Thiocystis violascens DSM 198: one gene and its partners. The protein of the gene in region 2 interacts with the protein of the main gene of each other region in a pairwise test. Links are inferred from orthologs where the notes say so. Each region holds a gene or a part of one and is shown on either strand. Other genes may lie near its edges. The genes, in order: THIVI_RS19325, rlmB and tsaE.

What was found.
Region 1: the proteins of rlmB (region 2) and THIVI_RS19325 interact in binary tests that used the Escherichia coli proteins (3 or more experiments, as listed by UniProt). The link is inferred for Thiocystis violascens DSM 198 from one-to-one orthologs.
Region 3: the proteins of rlmB (region 2) and tsaE interact in binary tests that used the Escherichia coli proteins (3 or more experiments, as listed by UniProt). The link is inferred for Thiocystis violascens DSM 198 from one-to-one orthologs.

Annotation. Positions count from the first base shown.
Region 1 is NC_018012.1:4,351,391-4,356,889, reverse strand. Bases 1-2,870 are described here. They hold THIVI_RS19325 (NAD(P)H-hydrate dehydratase), read right to left. Parts: upstream 2,258-2,870; coding sequence 743-2,257; downstream 1-742. Other genes in these bases: aceK (bifunctional isocitrate dehydrogenase kinase/phosphatase), read right to left, coding at 2,308-2,870; tsaE (tRNA (adenosine(37)-N6)-threonylcarbamoyltransferase complex ATPase subunit type 1 TsaE), read right to left, coding at 285-758; THIVI_RS19335 (N-acetylmuramoyl-L-alanine amidase), read right to left, coding at 1-76. Outside these bases: more of aceK, read right to left, coding at 2,871-4,059; ribonuclease E activity regulator RraA, read right to left, coding at 4,143-4,622; aceA (isocitrate lyase), read right to left, coding at 4,692-5,499. UniProt on the Escherichia coli protein: Bifunctional enzyme that catalyzes the epimerization of the S- and R-forms of NAD(P)HX and the dehydration of the S-form of NAD(P)HX at the expense of ADP, which is converted to AMP.
Region 2 is NC_018012.1:535,853-546,884, forward strand. Bases 183-3,029 are described here. They hold rlmB (23S rRNA (guanosine(2251)-2'-O)-methyltransferase RlmB), read right to left. Parts: upstream 2,053-3,029; coding sequence 1,312-2,052; downstream 183-1,311. Other genes in these bases: THIVI_RS02495 (RNA-binding domain-containing protein), read right to left, coding at 183-1,287; rnr (ribonuclease R), read right to left, coding at 2,055-3,029. Outside these bases: more of THIVI_RS02495, read right to left, coding at 1-182; more of rnr, read right to left, coding at 3,030-4,496; THIVI_RS02515 (class I SAM-dependent methyltransferase), read right to left, coding at 5,071-5,802; THIVI_RS02520 (BtaA family protein), read right to left, coding at 5,799-7,025; THIVI_RS02525 (aldolase catalytic domain-containing protein), read left to right, coding at 7,483-8,466; THIVI_RS02530 (citrate synthase), read left to right, coding at 8,470-9,759; THIVI_RS02535 (GumC family protein), read left to right, coding at 9,869-11,032. UniProt on the Escherichia coli protein: Specifically methylates the ribose of guanosine 2251 in 23S rRNA.
Region 3 is NC_018012.1:4,354,869-4,358,160, reverse strand. Bases 293-3,292 are described here. They hold tsaE (tRNA (adenosine(37)-N6)-threonylcarbamoyltransferase complex ATPase subunit type 1 TsaE), read right to left. Parts: upstream 2,030-3,292; coding sequence 1,556-2,029; downstream 293-1,555. Other genes in these bases: THIVI_RS19325 (NAD(P)H-hydrate dehydratase), read right to left, coding at 2,014-3,292; THIVI_RS19335 (N-acetylmuramoyl-L-alanine amidase), read right to left, coding at 293-1,347. Outside these bases: more of THIVI_RS19335, read right to left, coding at 1-292. UniProt on the Escherichia coli protein: Required for the formation of a threonylcarbamoyl group on adenosine at position 37 (t(6)A37) in tRNAs that read codons beginning with adenine.

The DNA of each region.
Region 1 (5,499 bases), 3.8 Mb from region 2 along the record:
CGCACTCGACCGACGCCGGAGAGCCGGCGACGGGCAAGGAAATCAGTAGCAAAAAAAATACGATGAACCTGTTCACGGTGTCGTCTCGGTGCACTCTCAAGAAACCGTCTTAGCGACGCTGCTTGCTGGTTCGGGCGAGGCCGGGCCGATTTCCCGACAACGCAAATCATCCCGGACGCTGTCTCATTAAGATAGCAGTTGCGAGGACATCTTTCCAAGACGAATCCGACGATTAGGCTCCTTTCCTAAACGCGTCTTCAGGCTTTGTCGTCCATTTGCAACCACTATCGCGCGCCGGCATTTTCCGCGTCGATCAGCGCGGCAACGATCGAGCAACCTTCCATTGTCCCGCCCGACAGCGTCAGACGGCGTCCATCGTCGAGAGACTCGATCATGATCCGCAGATCGGCCGCCGGCAACATTCCAGCCCCGCGATCCGGCCATTCGATCACCCAGCGCGCGTCCTCGCCCATGAGATCCCGCAGTCCGAGGTATTCCAATTCCTCCGGATCCGCCAGACGATAGAGATCCAGATGATAGAGCGGTCCGCTCGGAACCTGATACGGCTCGATCAGGGTATAGGTCGGACTGCGCACGGCGCCGCGATGGCCGAGCCCTCGAAGGATCCCTCGCGTCAGCGTCGTCTTGCCGGTGCCGAGATCGCCTTCCAGATAGAGCACGCAGGCGGATGGCAGCAGGGCGGCGAGACGCGCGCCGAACGCAAGCTGGGCCTCCGGATCATTCAATCGAATCTGCATTCGTCCTCTCCAATACCATTGGCAACCGCACGCAAGGCGGAAACGATGTCGCCGGCGAGCAGTCCGCGCTCGCCCCGCAAGGCCGCGCGATCGCCCGCCGCCGCATGCAGACAGACCCCGGCGCAGGCTGCATCCTCCGCGTCCAGACCCTGGCCGCGCAGGGCCGCGATCACGCCGGTCAAGACGTCGCCCGAACCCGCCGTCGCCATTCCTGGATTGCCGTCGCTACAGACCGCCGGCGGTCGCTGCGAATCGCCTTGAATCAGGCTACCGGCACCCTTGAGCACGACCGCTCCGCCGAAACGCCGCTGAAGTTCGCGGGCGGCGCGCGGACGATCCTCTTCCACCTCCGACACGCGGACCCCGAGCAGCCGCGCGGCCTCGCCGGGATGCGGCGTCAACACCCAATCCGCTCCCCTCGCGGGCGTCTCGGCGAGCAGATTGAGCGCGTCGGCATCGACCACCAGCGGCTTGGCGCTACCTTGCGCACATTGCCAAAGCCGCCTGCCCCAGTCCGCGCGACCCAGTCCAGGGCCGATCGCGACGACATCCGCCCGCGCGATCAAGGGCTCAAGCGTTTTCGGCCCGGCCACTGCGCTCACCATCAGCTCCGGGCGGTTCAGATTGAGCCAGGCCGCGTGGTCGGGATGGGTGGCGACCGTGACCAGTCCAGCCCCGGCGCGCAGCGCCGCCTCGCCCGCCAGACGCGCGGCGCCGGACATACCGGGGGCGCCGCCAACGATCAGCACATGCCCGCAATCGCCCTTGTGGGCCGTGCGCGGACGAGGTCCGAGCAACTGTCCCTGCTGATCCCAATCGATGCGACGCAGCGAAAGGATCTCGCGCGCGTAGACCGCTGCCGGGATGTCGAGCGCGCTGAAATGCACCTCGCCGCGGCAGTCTGGTCCGTCTCCGAGGAACAGTCCCTGCTTGAGACCGATGAAACTGACCGTCGCCGTGGCGCGCACCGCCACGCCCAGTGCGCGACCGGTATCGGCATGCAGCCCCGAGGGCAGATCGAGCGCGAGCACGCGCGCCCGTTGGTCGTTGACGGCCTGGATGGCTTCCGCCCAGATGCCCTCGACCGTCCGTTCCAAGCCAGTTCCGAGCAAGGCGTCGATGATCAGATCGGCATCGCGCGGCAATCCCCGATAGGCTTCCGGGACGCCACCCGCGGCACGATACGCGGCGCAACTCTCGGCGGCCTCCCCGCGCAGACGCTCCGTCTCGCCCAGTTGCAGCACGCGCACCGACAGACCGTCGGCGAGCGCCAGCCGGGCGACGACAAAACCGTCGCCGCCATTGTTGCCGACACCCGCCAGGACGACCAGCCGCCGCGCCGTCGGCCAGCGGGCGCGGAGCATCCGATAGGCGACGGCCCCGGCGCGGTTCATCAACTCGAGTCCGGCGATTCCATATCCCTTGATCGCGATACGCTCCAGGTTGCGAACCTGCTCGGCGCGATAGAGCGCATGAGGCAGTCGGTCTCTGTCGGGCATCGGGCGGATCGAAGTCATGGCGTTTCCTGGCGTCTACCGGAATCAATGTTTCAAACACGGTGTAACGGACAATCGTCCCTGAACTGTGGAAACCGACGATCCGTCGGATAGGGAAAGACATCCTCCAGATGCCCGGCGCGGATATGCGCCTGACGCTCACGCCACCAGGCCGGATCGAGCAAATCGCTGTGCAGTTCGCGAAACACCCGACGGATTCGGGGGTCGGTGAGCAGAAAGGTCTCGAATTCCTCCGGAAAAATATCGTTGGGACCGACCGAATACCAGGCATCCTCGGACAGTTCCATTTCCGGATAGGGCGCTTCGGGAATCGCGCGAAAATGGCACTCGGTCAGATAGCAGATTTCGTCGTAGTCATAGAAAACAACCCGATCCTGACGGGTCACGCCGAAATTCTTGAACAGAAAGTCGCCGGGAAAAATGTTGGCGGCCGCAAGCTGGCGGATGGCGTCGCCATACTCGCCGATGGCATGGCGGATCTCCTCCTCGTCCGCCGTGTGCAGATAGAGATTCAAGGGGGTCATGCGCCGCTCGATATACAGGTGTTTGATGATCAATTGATCGCCGTTCACCTCCAGACTGTCGGAGCATTCGGTCTCCAGCATCTCGCGCAGCACGGAGGAAAAGCGCGCCAGCGGAAAGGCGACATGGGAATATTCCCAGGAATCGGCCATGCGTCCGACCCGGTCGTGCAGCTTCACCATCAGGTATTTTTCCTTGACCGTCTCGCGGGTCATTTCCTTGGGTGGCGGGAAGCGGTCCTTGATGACCTTGAACACGAACGGAAACGACGGCAGCGTGAAGACGCACATCACCATGCCGCGAATGCCGGGCGCGACCACGAACTCATCGGAGGAATAACGCAGGTGCTTGAGAAAATCCCGATAGAACTCGGCCTTGCCGAATTTCTGGAGGCCGATGGCGGTATAGAGTTCCGCCTTGCCCTTGCGCGGCATCAGCGGACGCAGAAAATCCACCACGGCGGCGGGCACCTCGGTGTCCATCATGAAATAGGCGCGCGAAAAACTGAAGATATCGGAGATCTCGTCCTCGCCGGTCAGCAGGGTGTCGACATAAAGCCCCTGTTCTTCGTCGTTCAGGATGGCGATCGCGAAAGGGATCTGATCCGCGCCGTTGATCGCCTTGCCGATGAGATAGGCGGCCTTGTTGCGGTAGAACGGCGCGCAAAGCATGGCGAGCTGGAAATTCTGCTGGATCGCCCGATTGGCCGGAAAGCGCTGGCGGATGGCGAGCAGCAGACAGCGCAGATCGCGGCGACGATCGCGGAAGGGGCGGCGGAAACCAGTGTCGCGCAGGATGTTGACGATCACCCTGACGAATCCGTCTCGCGCCGGATAATAGGGACGGAAAATCGGAATTTCCGCCTCCAGATGCTCGGTGGAGATCAGCGGCCAGACGAAGATATAGCTGTTGTTGTAATAGTGGCGGTCGAACAGTCGGCAGAAGACCGAATTGTAAAAAGTCTCGGCCAGTTCAGGCTGGTTGAGCTGGGGCAATAGACGCAGATACTCGACCTTGATCCGTCGCCAGAGGAAATCGCTGGGGTCGCGCAGATGGAATTCGCGCCGCAGCAGGTCCACGGTCTCGCCGACGCGCCTGTCATAAAAGCTGATGCGCTCGCGGGCGGCGGTCTGGACCGCCGGCCAGTCGGCGGACTCGAAACGCGCCTGGGCGCTCGCGGTGATCTCGCGGAACAGCCGATAGTGGCGCTCGAAACCTTCGAGGATGGCCTCGGCGATGAGTTTTGCTTCGGTCCAGGCCATGATTTAGGTTTCAGTTGGCGGTTGGCGGTTGGCGGTTGGCGGTTGGCGGTTGGCGGTCAGATGCTATTCCAGTGTCCATTGGATCAATCCAACGGTTGGTCGGCGACGACAATGCCATCCTCGTCGCAATAGATCCAATCGCCGGGGGCGAAGCGCGCGCCAGCGAAGGTCACCGGGAGGTCGCGCTGGCCTTCGCCGCGCCGTTGACTCTTGCGTGGAATGGCGGCCAATGCCTTGATCCCGAGCGGCATGCCAGCCAGCTCCCGGCTGTCGCGCACGCAACCGAAGAGGATGACGCCGGCCCAGCCCTGCTCGACCGCGCTGGCGGCGATCAGGTCGCCGAGCATGGCGCAACGCAGCGAACCTCCCGCATCCACCACCAGCACCCGACCCTCGCCCGGCTCGGCCAACGTCGACTTGACCAGCGAGTTGTCCTCGAAACACTTGACCGTCACAATGGCGCCCGCGGAACGGGATCGCCCGCCAAAATCACGAAAGATGGGCTCGCAGACCCGCAACGTATCGCCATGCCGGTCGTAAAGATCAGAGGTCTTGAAGCTCACTGGATCCTCCATGGTGCTTGAAAGCCCTGTTGGTTCCGGGCGACGCAGCCCAGTCACCCGGAATAACCCTCAGAACTGATCTTCTTCCGTGGAGCCAGTCAGCGCGGTGACGGTTGACGTACCGCCCTGAATCACGGTGGTGACGTCGTCGAAATAGCCAGCGCCGACCTCCTGCTGATGCGAGACGAAGGTGTACCCCTTCTCGCGCGCGGCGAATTCCGGCCCCTGGACCTTCTCGACATAGTGGCGCATGCCTTCGCCACGGGCATAGTCGTAGGCCAGGTCGTACATGTTGAACCACATGCTATGGATGCCCGCCAGGGTGATGAACTGGTATTTGTAGCCCATGTCCGCCAGTTCGTCCTGGAAGCGCGCGATGGTGGCGTCGTCGAGATTCTTCTTCCAGTTGAACGACGGCGAGCAATTGTAGGCGAGCAGCTTGTTGGGATTTTTTTCCAGCACCGCCCGCGCGAACTCGCGGGCGAAACCGAGATCCGGGGTGCCGGTCTCGCACCAGACCAGATCGGCATAGGGGGCATAGGCCAGACCGCGACTGATGGCCTGCTCCAGCCCATTTTTGACCCGGTAGAACCCATCGTCGGTGCGCTCGCCGGTCACGAAGGGACGGTCGTTGTCGTCGACATCGCTGGTCAGCAGATTGGCCGCCTCGGCATCGGTGCGAGCCAGGAGCAGGGTCGGTACGCCCATGACATCGGCGGCGAAACGCGCGGCGGTCAGTTTCTGCACCGCCTCGCGCGTCGGAACCAGCACCTTCCCGCCCATGTGACCGCATTTCTTGACCGCCGCGAGCTGATCCTCATAGTGGACGCCAGCCGCGCCGGCGACGATCATGTTCTTCATCAGCTCGAAGGCGTTC
Region 2 (11,032 bases):
GGTATTGAGGAAGGCGGCCACACCCTTGAGCCAGGCGAGTTCGATCTCCTTGCCCGCGGTCTGGGTGTGGAGATTCATCCGCATGGTGGATTTGAACTCCAGATGCGTCCCTTCGCCGGCGGCGATTAATTCCCGCAGATCCTGCTCCAGCCGGTGCCGATCGAGACTGAGCTTGGGCAGGTCGCGCAGTTGACGGCTGTATTTGCGCACGACCAAAAGGGCTAGACCGAGACTGGCGGCGAGGATGCCGAGCGCGGTGAAGGCGATGACATGCCAGCGGCTTTGCAGGATAGTCAGGGTCTCGGAGACTGGCAGGACTACGCCGATCCAGGCGCCATCGGTATCCTCGGTCAAGGGGCGAAAACCGCCCCACCAATCCTCGCCGCCGCTGTGAAAACGCACCAGATCGTCGCGCGGTGCGCCAGCGGTCTTCCAGGCCGCCACGGCGTCGAACTGAAGCGGTCCGCCAAGCCGTGTCTGGGCCGAGAAAAAGCCGCTGGCCTGGTGATCGTGGTTCAAGGCGTCAGTCGGCGCGGGCGGGATGAAGACGCCACCCTCGCCACTGAAGAGAAACCCCTGTCCCTGGTCGCCGATGGCGAGTTTCGCGATCGCGTCGAGAATGCTCTGAAGCGTCACGTCCATGGCCGTGACCCGCGCCTGATCGGCATTCGACCAAGCGATGGCCGCCGTGATGCCCGGTACCCGGAGCGAGGAGAACACGTAGGGCTGACTCCAGATGACTCGTCCGGGCGTTTCCAGCGCCTCGGTGAACCAGGGGCGGGAGCGCGGGTCATGGTCCGAGACGTCCTCGCGGCGCTCCAACTGACGCAAGGCCGCGTCCCAGCGGGTGATGCGGATCCGCGCCGCATCGCCCGGCGCGCGCAGCCGGGTCAGCCAGCCATCCCCGTCGCGGCGCAAAAAATACTCGACCCCATCGCCCGTGGCGTCGAGCGCCCCGGCAATCTGGGGAATGTGCGCAAGGGTTGGGATCAGATGCCGATTCAGCGCCGGCTCATCGGTCGGCGCGAGTCCCGCGCTCTCGATCCCGTCGCGGACGATCAGCAATTGTTGGCGCACCGGCAGCAACAGTCCGCGCACCTCGTCCTGTACCAGCACCGTGGCCGCCTCGATGCGATTGCCCGCCAGATCGTGCTTGATCTCGTCGATCAGCAGGAGATTGATCGTCACCAGCAGACCGACCGTGAAGGCGATCAGCAGGATGAGATCGCGCAGCAGACGCGAGCGAATCGGACCGGGGGAGAGACGCAGGAGCGAGGAATGGCTCATCGGGACAGATTCATCGGAACAGACTCATCGGCGCTGCCGCAATGCCTCGTACAGACAGACTCCGGCGGCGACCGAGACATTCAGACTCTCGACCTGGCCGCGCATGGGCAGACGGACCAGCCGGTCGCAGCGCTCGCGGGTCAGGCGTCGCAGACCCTGGCCCTCGCTGCCCATGACGAGCCCCAGCGGACCGGTCAGATCGGCCGCGTAGAGGTCGATGTCGGCCTCGCCGGCGGTTCCGGTCAGCCAGACCCCCCGCTCCTTGAGGTCTTCCATGACGCGGACCAGATTGGTGACCTGAAAATACGGCAGGGTTTCGGCCGCGCCGCTGGCGACCTTGCAGACCACGGGGGTCAAACCGACGGCGTTGTCCCGGGGGGCGATCACGGCCTGAACACCGACCGCTTCGGCGGTGCGCAGACAGGCGCCGAGGTTGTGCGGATCCTGCACCTCGTCGAGCAGGAGCAGAAAGGGCGGTTCCTGGAGACCGTCCAGGAGTGCCGCGAGATCCTGTTCCGAGCGCGCCGCCGGAACCCGCACCCAGGCCAGGACGCCCTGATGGTTCGCCCCCTCGGCGCCGCCGTCCAACTCGTCGCGGTCCACCTGTCGGACCTTCACGCCCGCCTGACGGGCCAGCTCCGCCACCTCGGTCAGCCGTCGATCGCGTCGGGTGTGTTCCAGCCAGAGTTCGGCGACGCCCTCGGTGCCAAACTTGAGCGCGGCGCGAACGCTGTGGATGCCGCTTACCGGGGAGAGGTCTTTCATCGTCAGGACTCAGGCGCGGAGCTGGAAGGTTTGCGCTTGCGACGGTTGCGCGAGCGCGGCTTCTTGGTTGCCGCCGGTTCAGCCGCTTTTGGGCTACCCTCGTCGACGACTTTCCGCGTGCCCCGAGCGGACGTTTTTTTGCGAGCGACCTGGCCGGCGGACTTGCGACTGCCCTGTTCGGCGGTCGGCTTGGGGGCGGCGTGCCCGGAAGACGTGTCGCCGCCCGACTTCGCGGACTTGCGCCCGCCCGATCCCGTGACCGGGACCGGCACGAAATCGATCTTGCGATCATCCAGATTCACCGCGGCGACCTGAATCCGCAGCCGATCGCCCAGACGATAGACCATCCCGGTGCGCTCGCCATGCAGCCGGTGGCCGATAGGGTCGAAGTGATAGTAGTCGTTGTCGAGCGCGGTGATATGCACCAGTCCGTCCACATGCACCTCGTCGAGCTCGACGAAGATGCCGAACGAATTGACGCTGGTGATGGTGCCGTCGAACTGCTCGCCGAGCTTGTCCTGCATGAACTCGCACTTGAGCCAGTCCTCGGCGTCGCGGGTCGCCTCGTCGGCGCGCCGCTCGGTACCCGAACACTGCTCCCCGATCTGTTGCAGGTCGATCTTGGAATAGTCCAGGGTCGCCGCCGTCCCGCCCGCGAGCAGATGCTTGATAATGCGGTGGACGATCAGATCCGGATAACGGCGGATCGGCGAGGTGAAATGGGTGTAGGCATCGAAGGCCAGGCCGAAATGGCCGACGTTGTCCGCGCTGTACATCGCCTGCTGCATGGAGCGCAGCAGCACGGTCTGAATCAGACGACGATCCGGACGCTCCTTCACCTGCTCCAGAAGCTGCGCATAATCGGCGGCGGTCGGCTTCGCGCCGCCCGGCAGCTTCAGGGCCAACTGACCGAGGAATTCGCGCAGATCGGTCAGCTTTTCCTCGCTCGGCGTGTCGTGGATGCGATAAAGCGCTGGAATCCGCTTGCGCTCGAACAGACGCGCGGCGGCCACGTTGGCGGCCAGCATGCACTCCTCGATCAGCTTGTGGGCGTCGTTGCGGATCAGCGGTACCACCGCTTCGATGCGGCCCTGATTGGTGAACTCGAACTTGGTTTCCGTGGTGTCGAAGTCGATGGCCCCGCGCTCGACCCGCGCCGCGTGGAGCACCTGATAGAGCTGGTAAAGTTCGTGCAGACGGGGCAACAGATCCGCGTATTGCGCGCACAGCTCGGCATCGCCATCGACCACCATGGCCGCGACCTGATCGTAGGTCAGGCGTGCCTGGGAGCGCATCACGCCCTCGAAGAAGCGGGTGCGCGTGACCTTGCCTTCCGCATTGATATAGAGTTCGGCGGTCATGCACAGCCGATCCACCTGGGGATTCAGCGAGCAGAGTCCGTTCGACAGAACCTCCGGCAGCATGGGGATGACCCGATCCGGGAAATAGACCGAATTGCCGCGCGATTTGGCCTCGGTGTCCAGCGCGGTGCCAGGGACCACGTAGCTGGAGACGTCGGCGATGCAGACCAGCAGCTTCCAGCCCTTGGGCTTGCGTTCGCAGTAAACGGCATCGTCGAAATCACGCGCATCGGCCCCATCGATGGTCACCAGCGCCAGCTTGCGCAGATCGGTGCGGCCCTCCTTCGCCGTCTCCGGCACCTCGGCGGTGAGCCCGGCGACTTCCGCCTTGACTTCCTCGGGCCAGTCCACCGGCAGATCATGGGTCCGGATCGCGATGTCCGTCTCCATGCCCGGCCCCATGTGATCGCCAAGCACTTCCACGATGCGCCCGATGGGCTGGGTGCGCGAGGTTGGCTGATCGGTGATCTCGGCCACCACGATCTGACCCTGCTGCGCGCCCTCCATGCGGTCGCTCGGGATGACGATGTCGTGGGTCAGGCGCTTTTTGTCCGGCATCACGAAGCCGACGCCGCTCTCTTTGTAGAGACGCCCGACCACGGTACGGGTATTGCGCTCCAGGATCTCCACCACTGCGGCTTCCAGACGCCCGCGCCGGTCGCGTCCGCTGACCCGCACCACGACCCGGTCGCCGTGGAAGAGCGCGCGCATCTCCTTCGCGTAGAGATAGAGATCGTCGCCCCCTTCGTCGGGACGCACGAAGCCGAACCCGTCCGGATGACCGATCACCCGTCCCGCGATCAGATCGCGCTTGTTCACCAGACAGAACGCCTGGTTGCGGTTGCGGACCAATTGACCATCGCGCACCATGGCGCCGAGTCGGCGTTCCAGCGCGATCCGATCCTCTTCATCGGTCAGGGTGAGGGTGGTGGCCAGCTCCTCGAAGGATTGAGGCACCCCGTTGCTGGTGAGCGTGTCGAGGATAAACTCGCGGCTCGGGATGGGGTTGGCATATTTCTTCGCCTCGCGTTGGCGATGCGGATCCGCGTCTCTGGCGGTGCTGGAAGGCTGACGTTTTGCCACGTGATCTCGTGAATTCTCAAAAAGGCCAAGTGTACCGTTGACAAGCCCGGCGCGTCTCACTAATATTCGCGCCTCGCTCGGTGTCGTCATCGCTCGCTTGATGTCACTCCAAGCCTCATGCCGAGGTGGCGGAATTGGTAGACGCGCATGGTTCAGGTCCATGTAAGCGAAAGCTTGTGGAGGTTCGAGTCCTCTTCTCGGCACCATCATCTTCAAGTATTGAAAGCAGTGTCTGTTTTCGATTCTCCATGAATACCCAAAAAGCCAGGTAACTAACTCAAGTTAGCTCACTTGGCTTTTTGTGTTTTCATCTGGCATCGCCGTTTTGTCGTAGCCGTTTACCCAATCCCTTTAAAAACCCTGCCGCGAAGGCTTTCCCGTTCGGCAATTCTCGGTTTGAACGTAACTCTGTTCGCCTTATCTGCCAGCAGCGCAGCGCAACGGCATCGTTCAGGCGATGTTTGGAAAAGTTCGCACCGGATTGCATCTACTCCCATCAAGTTAAGCCGTTCATGGTTCGACAAGCTCACCACGAACGGCTCGAACGGCTTAATAGAGAATGGGTGGTTGATCGCTAGCCATTCGCCGCGCCTGAACGCCGCCCTACGAACAGATAGTAAGGCACCCGTAAGCCGGGCAGGTAGGGAACGGGGGCACGGCGTTCCAGCAAGTCATGCGCGGGGAGCAAGTGCCGCAGCAGACCTAGATGTTCCGGGTTCGGATGCACGCCATCGTGTCCGAACCAGCGCGGCCAGAACCAGCGTGTGACGGCGTCGTGACGCACCGTGCCCGGTCCGCCGGCGGCGTCCGATACATAGAAATCGACGACGCCGAGCATTCCGCCCGGACGCAGCATCTCGACCGCATTGGCGATGGCCCCGCGCCAGTCGGGGATCATGGTCAGCGAATAGGAAAAATAGACGACATCCGGCGGGATGTCCGGCCGATAGGTGGTGGCGTCGGCCTCGATCACGCGCACGTTCGCCATGCCCGCAGTGCGTTTGCGCGCCTGCTCCAGTAGCGCGGGACAGAGATCGACCAGTTCGACGCTGGCGAAGCCGTCTAGCCGCGCGCCGAACGACATCAGGTTGCGTCCGGTGCCGCCGCCCAGTTCGAGAATCCGCGATCCCGGCGGCGGATCGAGCAGCCCGACCAGCTCATCGCGCCCCTTGAGCAGACGCTCGCGGAAGCGGTCGTAATCCCCGGCCTGCGGGCCATAGAAAGCCTGGAGTCGCTCGGCGTGCGAGCCGCGCCGGGGTTGTCCGCGCAGCAGGCGGTAGAGGACTCGGGCGTCGTCGGCGATCATGCGCGCACGTCGGCGATATGAAAGCCGGCGTAGGTGTGGACGCGATCGTACAGACTGAGTTCGCGCGCTAGTTCGGGATGAAATTCCAGATGGTCGCGCAGACGCGCGCGGGTCGCGCCCAGTTCGATGCGGTCGAGATAGGTCGGAGCGGCATGGGCGCTGCGGAAGATGACACGGGCATTGGCGGTCGCCCGCGACAGGATGGCGAGCCATTCCTCCTCCAGCGCTTCCGGATAGTAGGAACTCATCCAGTCCATGTGATCGAGCAGCACGAAGCGCGAGATGGGTTCCTCGCCGCCGCGCAGGAAATCGGTGACGGTCGAGGTGTGCAGTTCGATCCGGTCGACCAGCCCCGCCTTCAGCGCAGCGAAGTTCTCGGGTTTGAGATATTCGGGGCAGCACTGCTCGCTGTAGCGACCGCGCACGTAGACCGACCAGAAATAGTTGGTCGAGAGCGGCAGTTGGCGGAAGACGTATTCGATCGACTCGCGCACGAATCCGGCGACCCCGTGCGCGTGCTGGGCTTGGACCTCCTTGCGTTGCGGATGCGGCACCCCAAGCATGCTCATGGTGAGCTGGCGCGAGAGCGTCCAGTTGACGCTCGGAGTCCAGATCAGGGGTTGTACCCGGGTGTCGTAGACATGGCGCTGGTCGTCGAGCGTGCGGGTCTCGAACAGCTCCCGCACGCTGGCGGCCAGACGCGGACGCGCCTTGAGATAGGTCTGGAAGAGACGCGCGACGATCCCGGACAGGCCATGGAAATAGAAGCTACCGTTCGGATTGCCGAACCAGGCCGCGCGGCGATCCCAGAAGGCGAGGGCGGAGGGCGACAGCTCGGCGCGCAGCGCGTCGCGGTAGAGGTCGCGAAATTCGGGATGATAGCCGTGGCCGAAGACGGCGAAGAAATCCGCGTGATCCAACCGGCGGATGCCCGCGAGCTTGAGTTCGAGCAGCGCGTTCTGACGCGGATTGGCGTCGACCGCGTGGATGCGCCGGGGGCCGGTCAGGGCATAGTCGAGCACGTTGCAACCGGCGCTGGTGATGACGAGCAGGGTATCGTCGGAGGTCAGATTGAGCGCGATCCGGTCCACCGCCGGGTCTTCCCAGCAAGTGTTATAAACCAGCGCGCGCGAATAGATCGCGTTGAAGACGTTTTGGTCGATGCGGTCGGCGAGCGTCGGGGTGGCCTTGGTCGCTGTGGTCGTGGTCGCTGGCGTGTTCAAAGTGTGGCTCCCGGCGATGCGGCGTCGCGGCCCATCACCAAAGTCGGTTGGCGAAAACCGATGCAGGATAACGCGTGTGCGTGACCGTTTCGTTGAGGCTTTGCGACGGAACGATTGCGCCGGGATGACCGCGGGGCGGATGGGAACGCGCGGCATCGGATTGTGAAGCCGTTCGTGGTTCGAGGGCCTTGCCGCGAACGGCTTCGGGATCGACATGAACGGCTTCAGGAGACGGCGAACGTCAGGCCATGCTGGAGAATTGTCGAGAAATCGCGGGCGGCGTTTGCTCGGATCGTCCCTTGGGATCAAAATAGATCGACCGGCATCAGGATGCCGAACGATCGTTTCCCGGTCTCGCGCCGCTCATCCCCTGTTCCGGCAGAAGTCCGGGCGGAATTCGCGATTCGCGGTCGTCGTCTCCTGACGCTCCACCCCATGAACGCGCGGAGTACAACCGATGTCCGAAAAGGCCCCCTGGATCACCTTCCGACCCGAACTCAAGGTGCTCGACTGCACCATCCGGGACGGCGGACTGGTGAACGCCCATCAATTCAGCGACGAGTTCGTGAAGGCCGCCTATCGCGCCTGCGTCGAGGCCGGCATCGATTACATGGAGATCGGCTACAAGAATTCGCCGAAGGTCTTCCCCAAGGACAAGTTCGGCCCCTGGCGTCATTGCGACGAGGCGGATCTGCGCCGGGTGGTGGGCGATCACGATCCGGTCAAGACCGGGCTCAAGCTCGCGGCGATGGCCGACGCCGGCAAGAGCGACTGGCAGACCCAACTGGTCCCCGCCGCCGAGAGTCCGCTGTCGATGATCCGTGTCGCCTTCTATGCGCACCAGGTCTCGGAGGCGGTGGATATGATCCATTACGCGCACGAACTCGGCTACGAAACCACCTCGAACCTGATGGCCGTCTCCAATATCACCGAGGAGGAAATCGATACCGTCCTGGAAGCCATCGAGCCCACGCCAGCCACCACCATGGTGATCGTCGACAGCTTCGGGTATCTCTATCGCGAGCAGGTCGACCGGCTGTACCGAACCTATGCGGCGGCGCTCCGAGGGACCGGCAAGGAAATCGGCATCCACGCCCATAACAACCTGCAACTGGCCTTCGCCAACACCATCGAGGCCATCATCCTGGGCTGCAACCGGGTCGATGCCACCATGTTCGGCTTCGGGCGCGGCGCGGGCAATTGTCACACCGAGATCCTGCTCGGCTTCCTGCGCAACCCCAAATTCGATGTCCGTCCGGTCATCGAGATGATCCAGAACCACTTGCTGCCCCTGCGCAAAAAACTGGATTGGGGGCCATCCATCCCCTACAACATCACCGGCCAGCTCAACCAACATCCGCGCACCGCCATTGAGTGGCGCGAGGGTTCCACCCCGGACGATTTCCTGGGTTTCTACGATAAAGTGGTGTCGGAGAGCTAAGCCATGTCCGATGAAGCGACCCTGATCCTGGACGACAAGCAGTACCGGTTTCCCATCCGCGAAGGCACCGAAGGCGAACGCGCCATCGATATCCAGGATCTGCGGGCGCGGACGGGATACGTCACGCTCGATCCCGGCTACGGCAATACCGGAAGTTGTCAGAGCGCCATCACCTTCATCGACGGCGAGAAGGGCATCCTGCGCTATCGCGGGATCCCCATCGAACAGTTCGAGGAGGGGCCAAATTTTGTCGAGGTGGCCTGGCTGCTGATCTTCGGGCATCTGCCCAACGACGCCGAATATCAAAATTTCGCCGCGGATCTAACCACTTGCGCCAATCTCGACGAAAGCATGAAGCATCATTTCGAGGGCTTCCCGCGCTCCGCGCCGCCAATGGCCATCCTCTCGGCGATGATCAACGCGCTTTCCTGCTTCCATCCGGAATTCTTCGATCTGGAGGACGAAGACCATTTTCGGGTCGCCGCCGCCGGGATCATCAGCAAAATCCGCACCATCGCGGCCTATGCCTATCGCCATTCCATCGGCCAGCCCTATATCTATCCCGATCCCGGCCTGCGGTATGTGCCCAATTTTCTGCACATGATGTTTTCGCAGCCTTACGCGGAGCATTTCTGCGAGCCAGTGGTGCGCGACGCCATCAATCTGGTGCTGCTGCTGCACGCCGATCACGAGCAGAACTGCTCGACCTCGACCGTGCGCATGGTCGGCTCCAGTCAGGCCAACCTCTTCGCCGCCTGCGCGGCGGGCGTGTGCGCGCTCTGGGGGCCGCTGCATGGCGGAGCCAATGTCGCCGTGCTGGAGATGCTCGACCAGATCCACCGGGGCCACATCAGCCCGGAAGACTACGTGCGCATGGCGAAAGACAAAGACAGCAAGGTGCGTCTGATGGGCTTCGGCCACCGGGTCTACAAGAATTTCGACCCGCGCGCGCGGATGCTGGCGAACGTGGCGGAGCGTCTGCTGCCCACGCTCGGGATCCAGGATCCGCTGCTCGACATCGCGCGCCGGCTGGAAGAGATCGCTCTGGAAGATCCCTATTTCATCGACCGCCAGCTCTATCCCAACGTCGACTTCTACAGTGGCATCATCATGCGCGCGGTGGGCATCCCGACCAATATGTTTACCGTCATGTTCTCGATGGGCCGGCTACCAGGCTGGATCGCCCATTGGTGGGAACAATCGCGGACATTGGGCAACAAGATTGCCCGGCCGCGTCAGCTCTATGTCGGTCCTGGCGTGACGGATCATGTGCCACGGGATGCGCGGACGTGACAGCGGATCGACGTTAGCCGAGAGCGTGTCGCAACGCCGCCTCGACCCGAGCGGGATTGATCGGAAAGGGTCTGGTCCACGTCCTTCCAGTCCATGAGGTGTTGCAAGCATGAATACGTCCCCGTGGTCGAATGTCGAGTTGATTCAGGGGCCGGGGCAGTCTTCGCCGAAGATGGCGCGAGGGCGGCGCTGGAAGGTCTTTCTTGGCGTTTTCCTCCTCGCCACGGCTGTCGGTCTGGCCATCGTCTACAGCCGGGAACCGATCTATCGCGCCACGGCCTCCGTGCTGACGGTCAAACCCAAGGCGGTCGATACGCCAAGTGCCGCCGCCGATCTTGAGCATGTGGCCATCCAGTCCCGCCTTCTGCTGGGCGAGTCCCTTCTCGACCAGGTGGGCCGGCGGCTGGCGGAGGAGGGCGAGACCGAACTCGCGCGGCAAGACGTTCTGCGCGGCATGCTGTCGGTCATTCCGGTGGCGGAGACCAATCTGCTGGAACTCCGCGCCGAGGGTAGCCCGCCCGAGCGATTACAGCGAATCGTGAACCACTGGGCCGCCGCCTATGAAGGTTTGCGTGCCGAGGAGATCGCGGCGGCGACGGAACGCACCACCGCCGAACTGGAAGACGAACAAGAGCAGTTGGCGCGCAAAATCGAGGCGGCGCGCACGCAGCTTCAGACCTTCCGCGAGCGACACGATATCGTCAGTCTCGAACGCGAGGAGAATCGCACCCTGTCCTCGCTCAAGGGACTGAACGACTCGCTCAACAAGGCGCGCGCGGAATGGATCGCCGCCAAGGCCGCGCTCAAGTCGACCGACAGCGCCATCGCGCGAAACGAGACCGTCGCGCCGCCGGAGCAAAAGGCGGATCTGGCGCGATTGACGCTCGCGGTGCAGCGTGCGCGCGATCATCTCGACGATCTCAGGGGGCGTTACACCCAAGAGTATATCGATCGGCATCCGTCGTTCCGGGATCTGCCGGCTGAACTTCGATCCCTGGAGTCGGAGCTGGAGCAGGCCGTCAAACTGGCGCGCATCACGGCCCGGGATGACGCACGACAGAACGTGGAAAAGGCGCGGGATTCCATGAACCAACTGGAACGCAGTCTGGAAGAGCAGCAGCGGGGCGTCCAGGTTTTCACGCAGCGTTTCAAGGAATTCTCGGCCTTGGAAGAGGGGCTGTCGCGGCTGGAAGGTCTGTTCGCCGACAACCAGGAGCGGCTTGCCCAAATCCAGGTGCGCAATCTCGAAAAATATCCACCCATCCAGGTCGTG
Region 3 (3,292 bases), 3.8 Mb from region 2 along the record:
GGACAGGCTTACCCGATGGCGCTTGGCGATCCCGGACAGGGTATCTCCCGAGTTGACGACATACCCGCGCGTCTCGTTGGGACGACTGCCCGCCGATGCCTGAATCGCCGGCGCCCTGGCAGTGGCCGAATGCGTGGGGCCAGCCGTCGAGGAAACGACCGCTGACGCGGTCTGGAGTCCCCGTGGCGGGAATTTTTTGAGGTACGCCTTGACGCCCGCGAGAATGGCCTGGGCGAGCCGCTGCTGATGCGCATTGCTCTTCAATCGCTTTTCCTCGTCCGCGTTCGAAATGAACGCGGTTTCGACCAGCAACGACGGGATATCCGGCGATTTAAGCACCACGAAACCGGCCCGCTGGACATCTTTCCTGTGCATGTCGCCGACCGCCCCCAGATAGGAAAGCACCGCGCTGGCCACCTCGGTGCTGTGCTCGATGGTGGCATTCTGGGTCATGTCCAGGAGCACGGTCGCGAGTAGATCGTCGCTGGCCGAGATGTCGACACCGCCGACCAGATCGGCGCTGTTCTCCCGATCGGCCAGCCACATCGCCGCCTCGCTGCTCGCGCCGACATTGGACAGGGTGTAGACGGATGAACCGTGCGCGTCGGTATTGTTAAAGGCATCGGCATGAATTGAGATGAAAATGTCCGCCTTGTGCTCCCGCGCCTTCAGGATGCGTTGACGCAGACCGATAAAATCGTCGCTATCGCGGATCATCAGGGCGCGCATCCCCGGCTCTTTGTCGACCAGGCTTGCCAGCTTACGGGCAATCGCCAGTGTGACATCCTTCTCGCGGATTCCCGTGGGTCCGATCGCGCCCGGATCCGCGCCGCCATGTCCCGCATCGATGGCGATCACGGCGGTCCGCAAGGCACCCGTCCGTGGCGCCGCCGGAGAATTTGCCGTTGCGATTGCCGTCGATGCGGTCATTCGGCGCGGGTCACCGCTTGATTTGGCATTCCCTTTCGGGATCAGATCGACAAACAGCCGATGCCCATGACCATCCGCGGATGGCGTCGAAAAGCTCTTGATCCGAACGGCATGCTTGAGATCGAGGACGATGCGCAGATCCCCCTGATTGCGCACGCCGCTCCGCAAACCGATCAGAGTCGGATCCTGTGCCGTGGCCTCGGGCAGTTTGCCGATCAGCCTGGCGTCGGCGATATCGATCACCACCCGATCCGGGCCATCCAGGGTAAAGACCTGATGAGAAACCGAGGCCGTCGTCGCGAGAATCAGACGTGTCTTCCCATCGTCGGTCGAGACGCCCGCGCACTCGACCGACGCCGGAGAGCCGGCGACGGGCAAGGAAATCAGTAGCAAAAAAAATACGATGAACCTGTTCACGGTGTCGTCTCGGTGCACTCTCAAGAAACCGTCTTAGCGACGCTGCTTGCTGGTTCGGGCGAGGCCGGGCCGATTTCCCGACAACGCAAATCATCCCGGACGCTGTCTCATTAAGATAGCAGTTGCGAGGACATCTTTCCAAGACGAATCCGACGATTAGGCTCCTTTCCTAAACGCGTCTTCAGGCTTTGTCGTCCATTTGCAACCACTATCGCGCGCCGGCATTTTCCGCGTCGATCAGCGCGGCAACGATCGAGCAACCTTCCATTGTCCCGCCCGACAGCGTCAGACGGCGTCCATCGTCGAGAGACTCGATCATGATCCGCAGATCGGCCGCCGGCAACATTCCAGCCCCGCGATCCGGCCATTCGATCACCCAGCGCGCGTCCTCGCCCATGAGATCCCGCAGTCCGAGGTATTCCAATTCCTCCGGATCCGCCAGACGATAGAGATCCAGATGATAGAGCGGTCCGCTCGGAACCTGATACGGCTCGATCAGGGTATAGGTCGGACTGCGCACGGCGCCGCGATGGCCGAGCCCTCGAAGGATCCCTCGCGTCAGCGTCGTCTTGCCGGTGCCGAGATCGCCTTCCAGATAGAGCACGCAGGCGGATGGCAGCAGGGCGGCGAGACGCGCGCCGAACGCAAGCTGGGCCTCCGGATCATTCAATCGAATCTGCATTCGTCCTCTCCAATACCATTGGCAACCGCACGCAAGGCGGAAACGATGTCGCCGGCGAGCAGTCCGCGCTCGCCCCGCAAGGCCGCGCGATCGCCCGCCGCCGCATGCAGACAGACCCCGGCGCAGGCTGCATCCTCCGCGTCCAGACCCTGGCCGCGCAGGGCCGCGATCACGCCGGTCAAGACGTCGCCCGAACCCGCCGTCGCCATTCCTGGATTGCCGTCGCTACAGACCGCCGGCGGTCGCTGCGAATCGCCTTGAATCAGGCTACCGGCACCCTTGAGCACGACCGCTCCGCCGAAACGCCGCTGAAGTTCGCGGGCGGCGCGCGGACGATCCTCTTCCACCTCCGACACGCGGACCCCGAGCAGCCGCGCGGCCTCGCCGGGATGCGGCGTCAACACCCAATCCGCTCCCCTCGCGGGCGTCTCGGCGAGCAGATTGAGCGCGTCGGCATCGACCACCAGCGGCTTGGCGCTACCTTGCGCACATTGCCAAAGCCGCCTGCCCCAGTCCGCGCGACCCAGTCCAGGGCCGATCGCGACGACATCCGCCCGCGCGATCAAGGGCTCAAGCGTTTTCGGCCCGGCCACTGCGCTCACCATCAGCTCCGGGCGGTTCAGATTGAGCCAGGCCGCGTGGTCGGGATGGGTGGCGACCGTGACCAGTCCAGCCCCGGCGCGCAGCGCCGCCTCGCCCGCCAGACGCGCGGCGCCGGACATACCGGGGGCGCCGCCAACGATCAGCACATGCCCGCAATCGCCCTTGTGGGCCGTGCGCGGACGAGGTCCGAGCAACTGTCCCTGCTGATCCCAATCGATGCGACGCAGCGAAAGGATCTCGCGCGCGTAGACCGCTGCCGGGATGTCGAGCGCGCTGAAATGCACCTCGCCGCGGCAGTCTGGTCCGTCTCCGAGGAACAGTCCCTGCTTGAGACCGATGAAACTGACCGTCGCCGTGGCGCGCACCGCCACGCCCAGTGCGCGACCGGTATCGGCATGCAGCCCCGAGGGCAGATCGAGCGCGAGCACGCGCGCCCGTTGGTCGTTGACGGCCTGGATGGCTTCCGCCCAGATGCCCTCGACCGTCCGTTCCAAGCCAGTTCCGAGCAAGGCGTCGATGATCAGATCGGCATCGCGCGGCAATCCCCGATAGGCTTCCGGGACGCCACCCGCGGCACGATACGCGGCGCAACTCTCGGCGGCCTCCCCGCGCAGACGCTCCGTCTCGCCCAGTTGCAGCACGCGCACCGACAGACCGTCG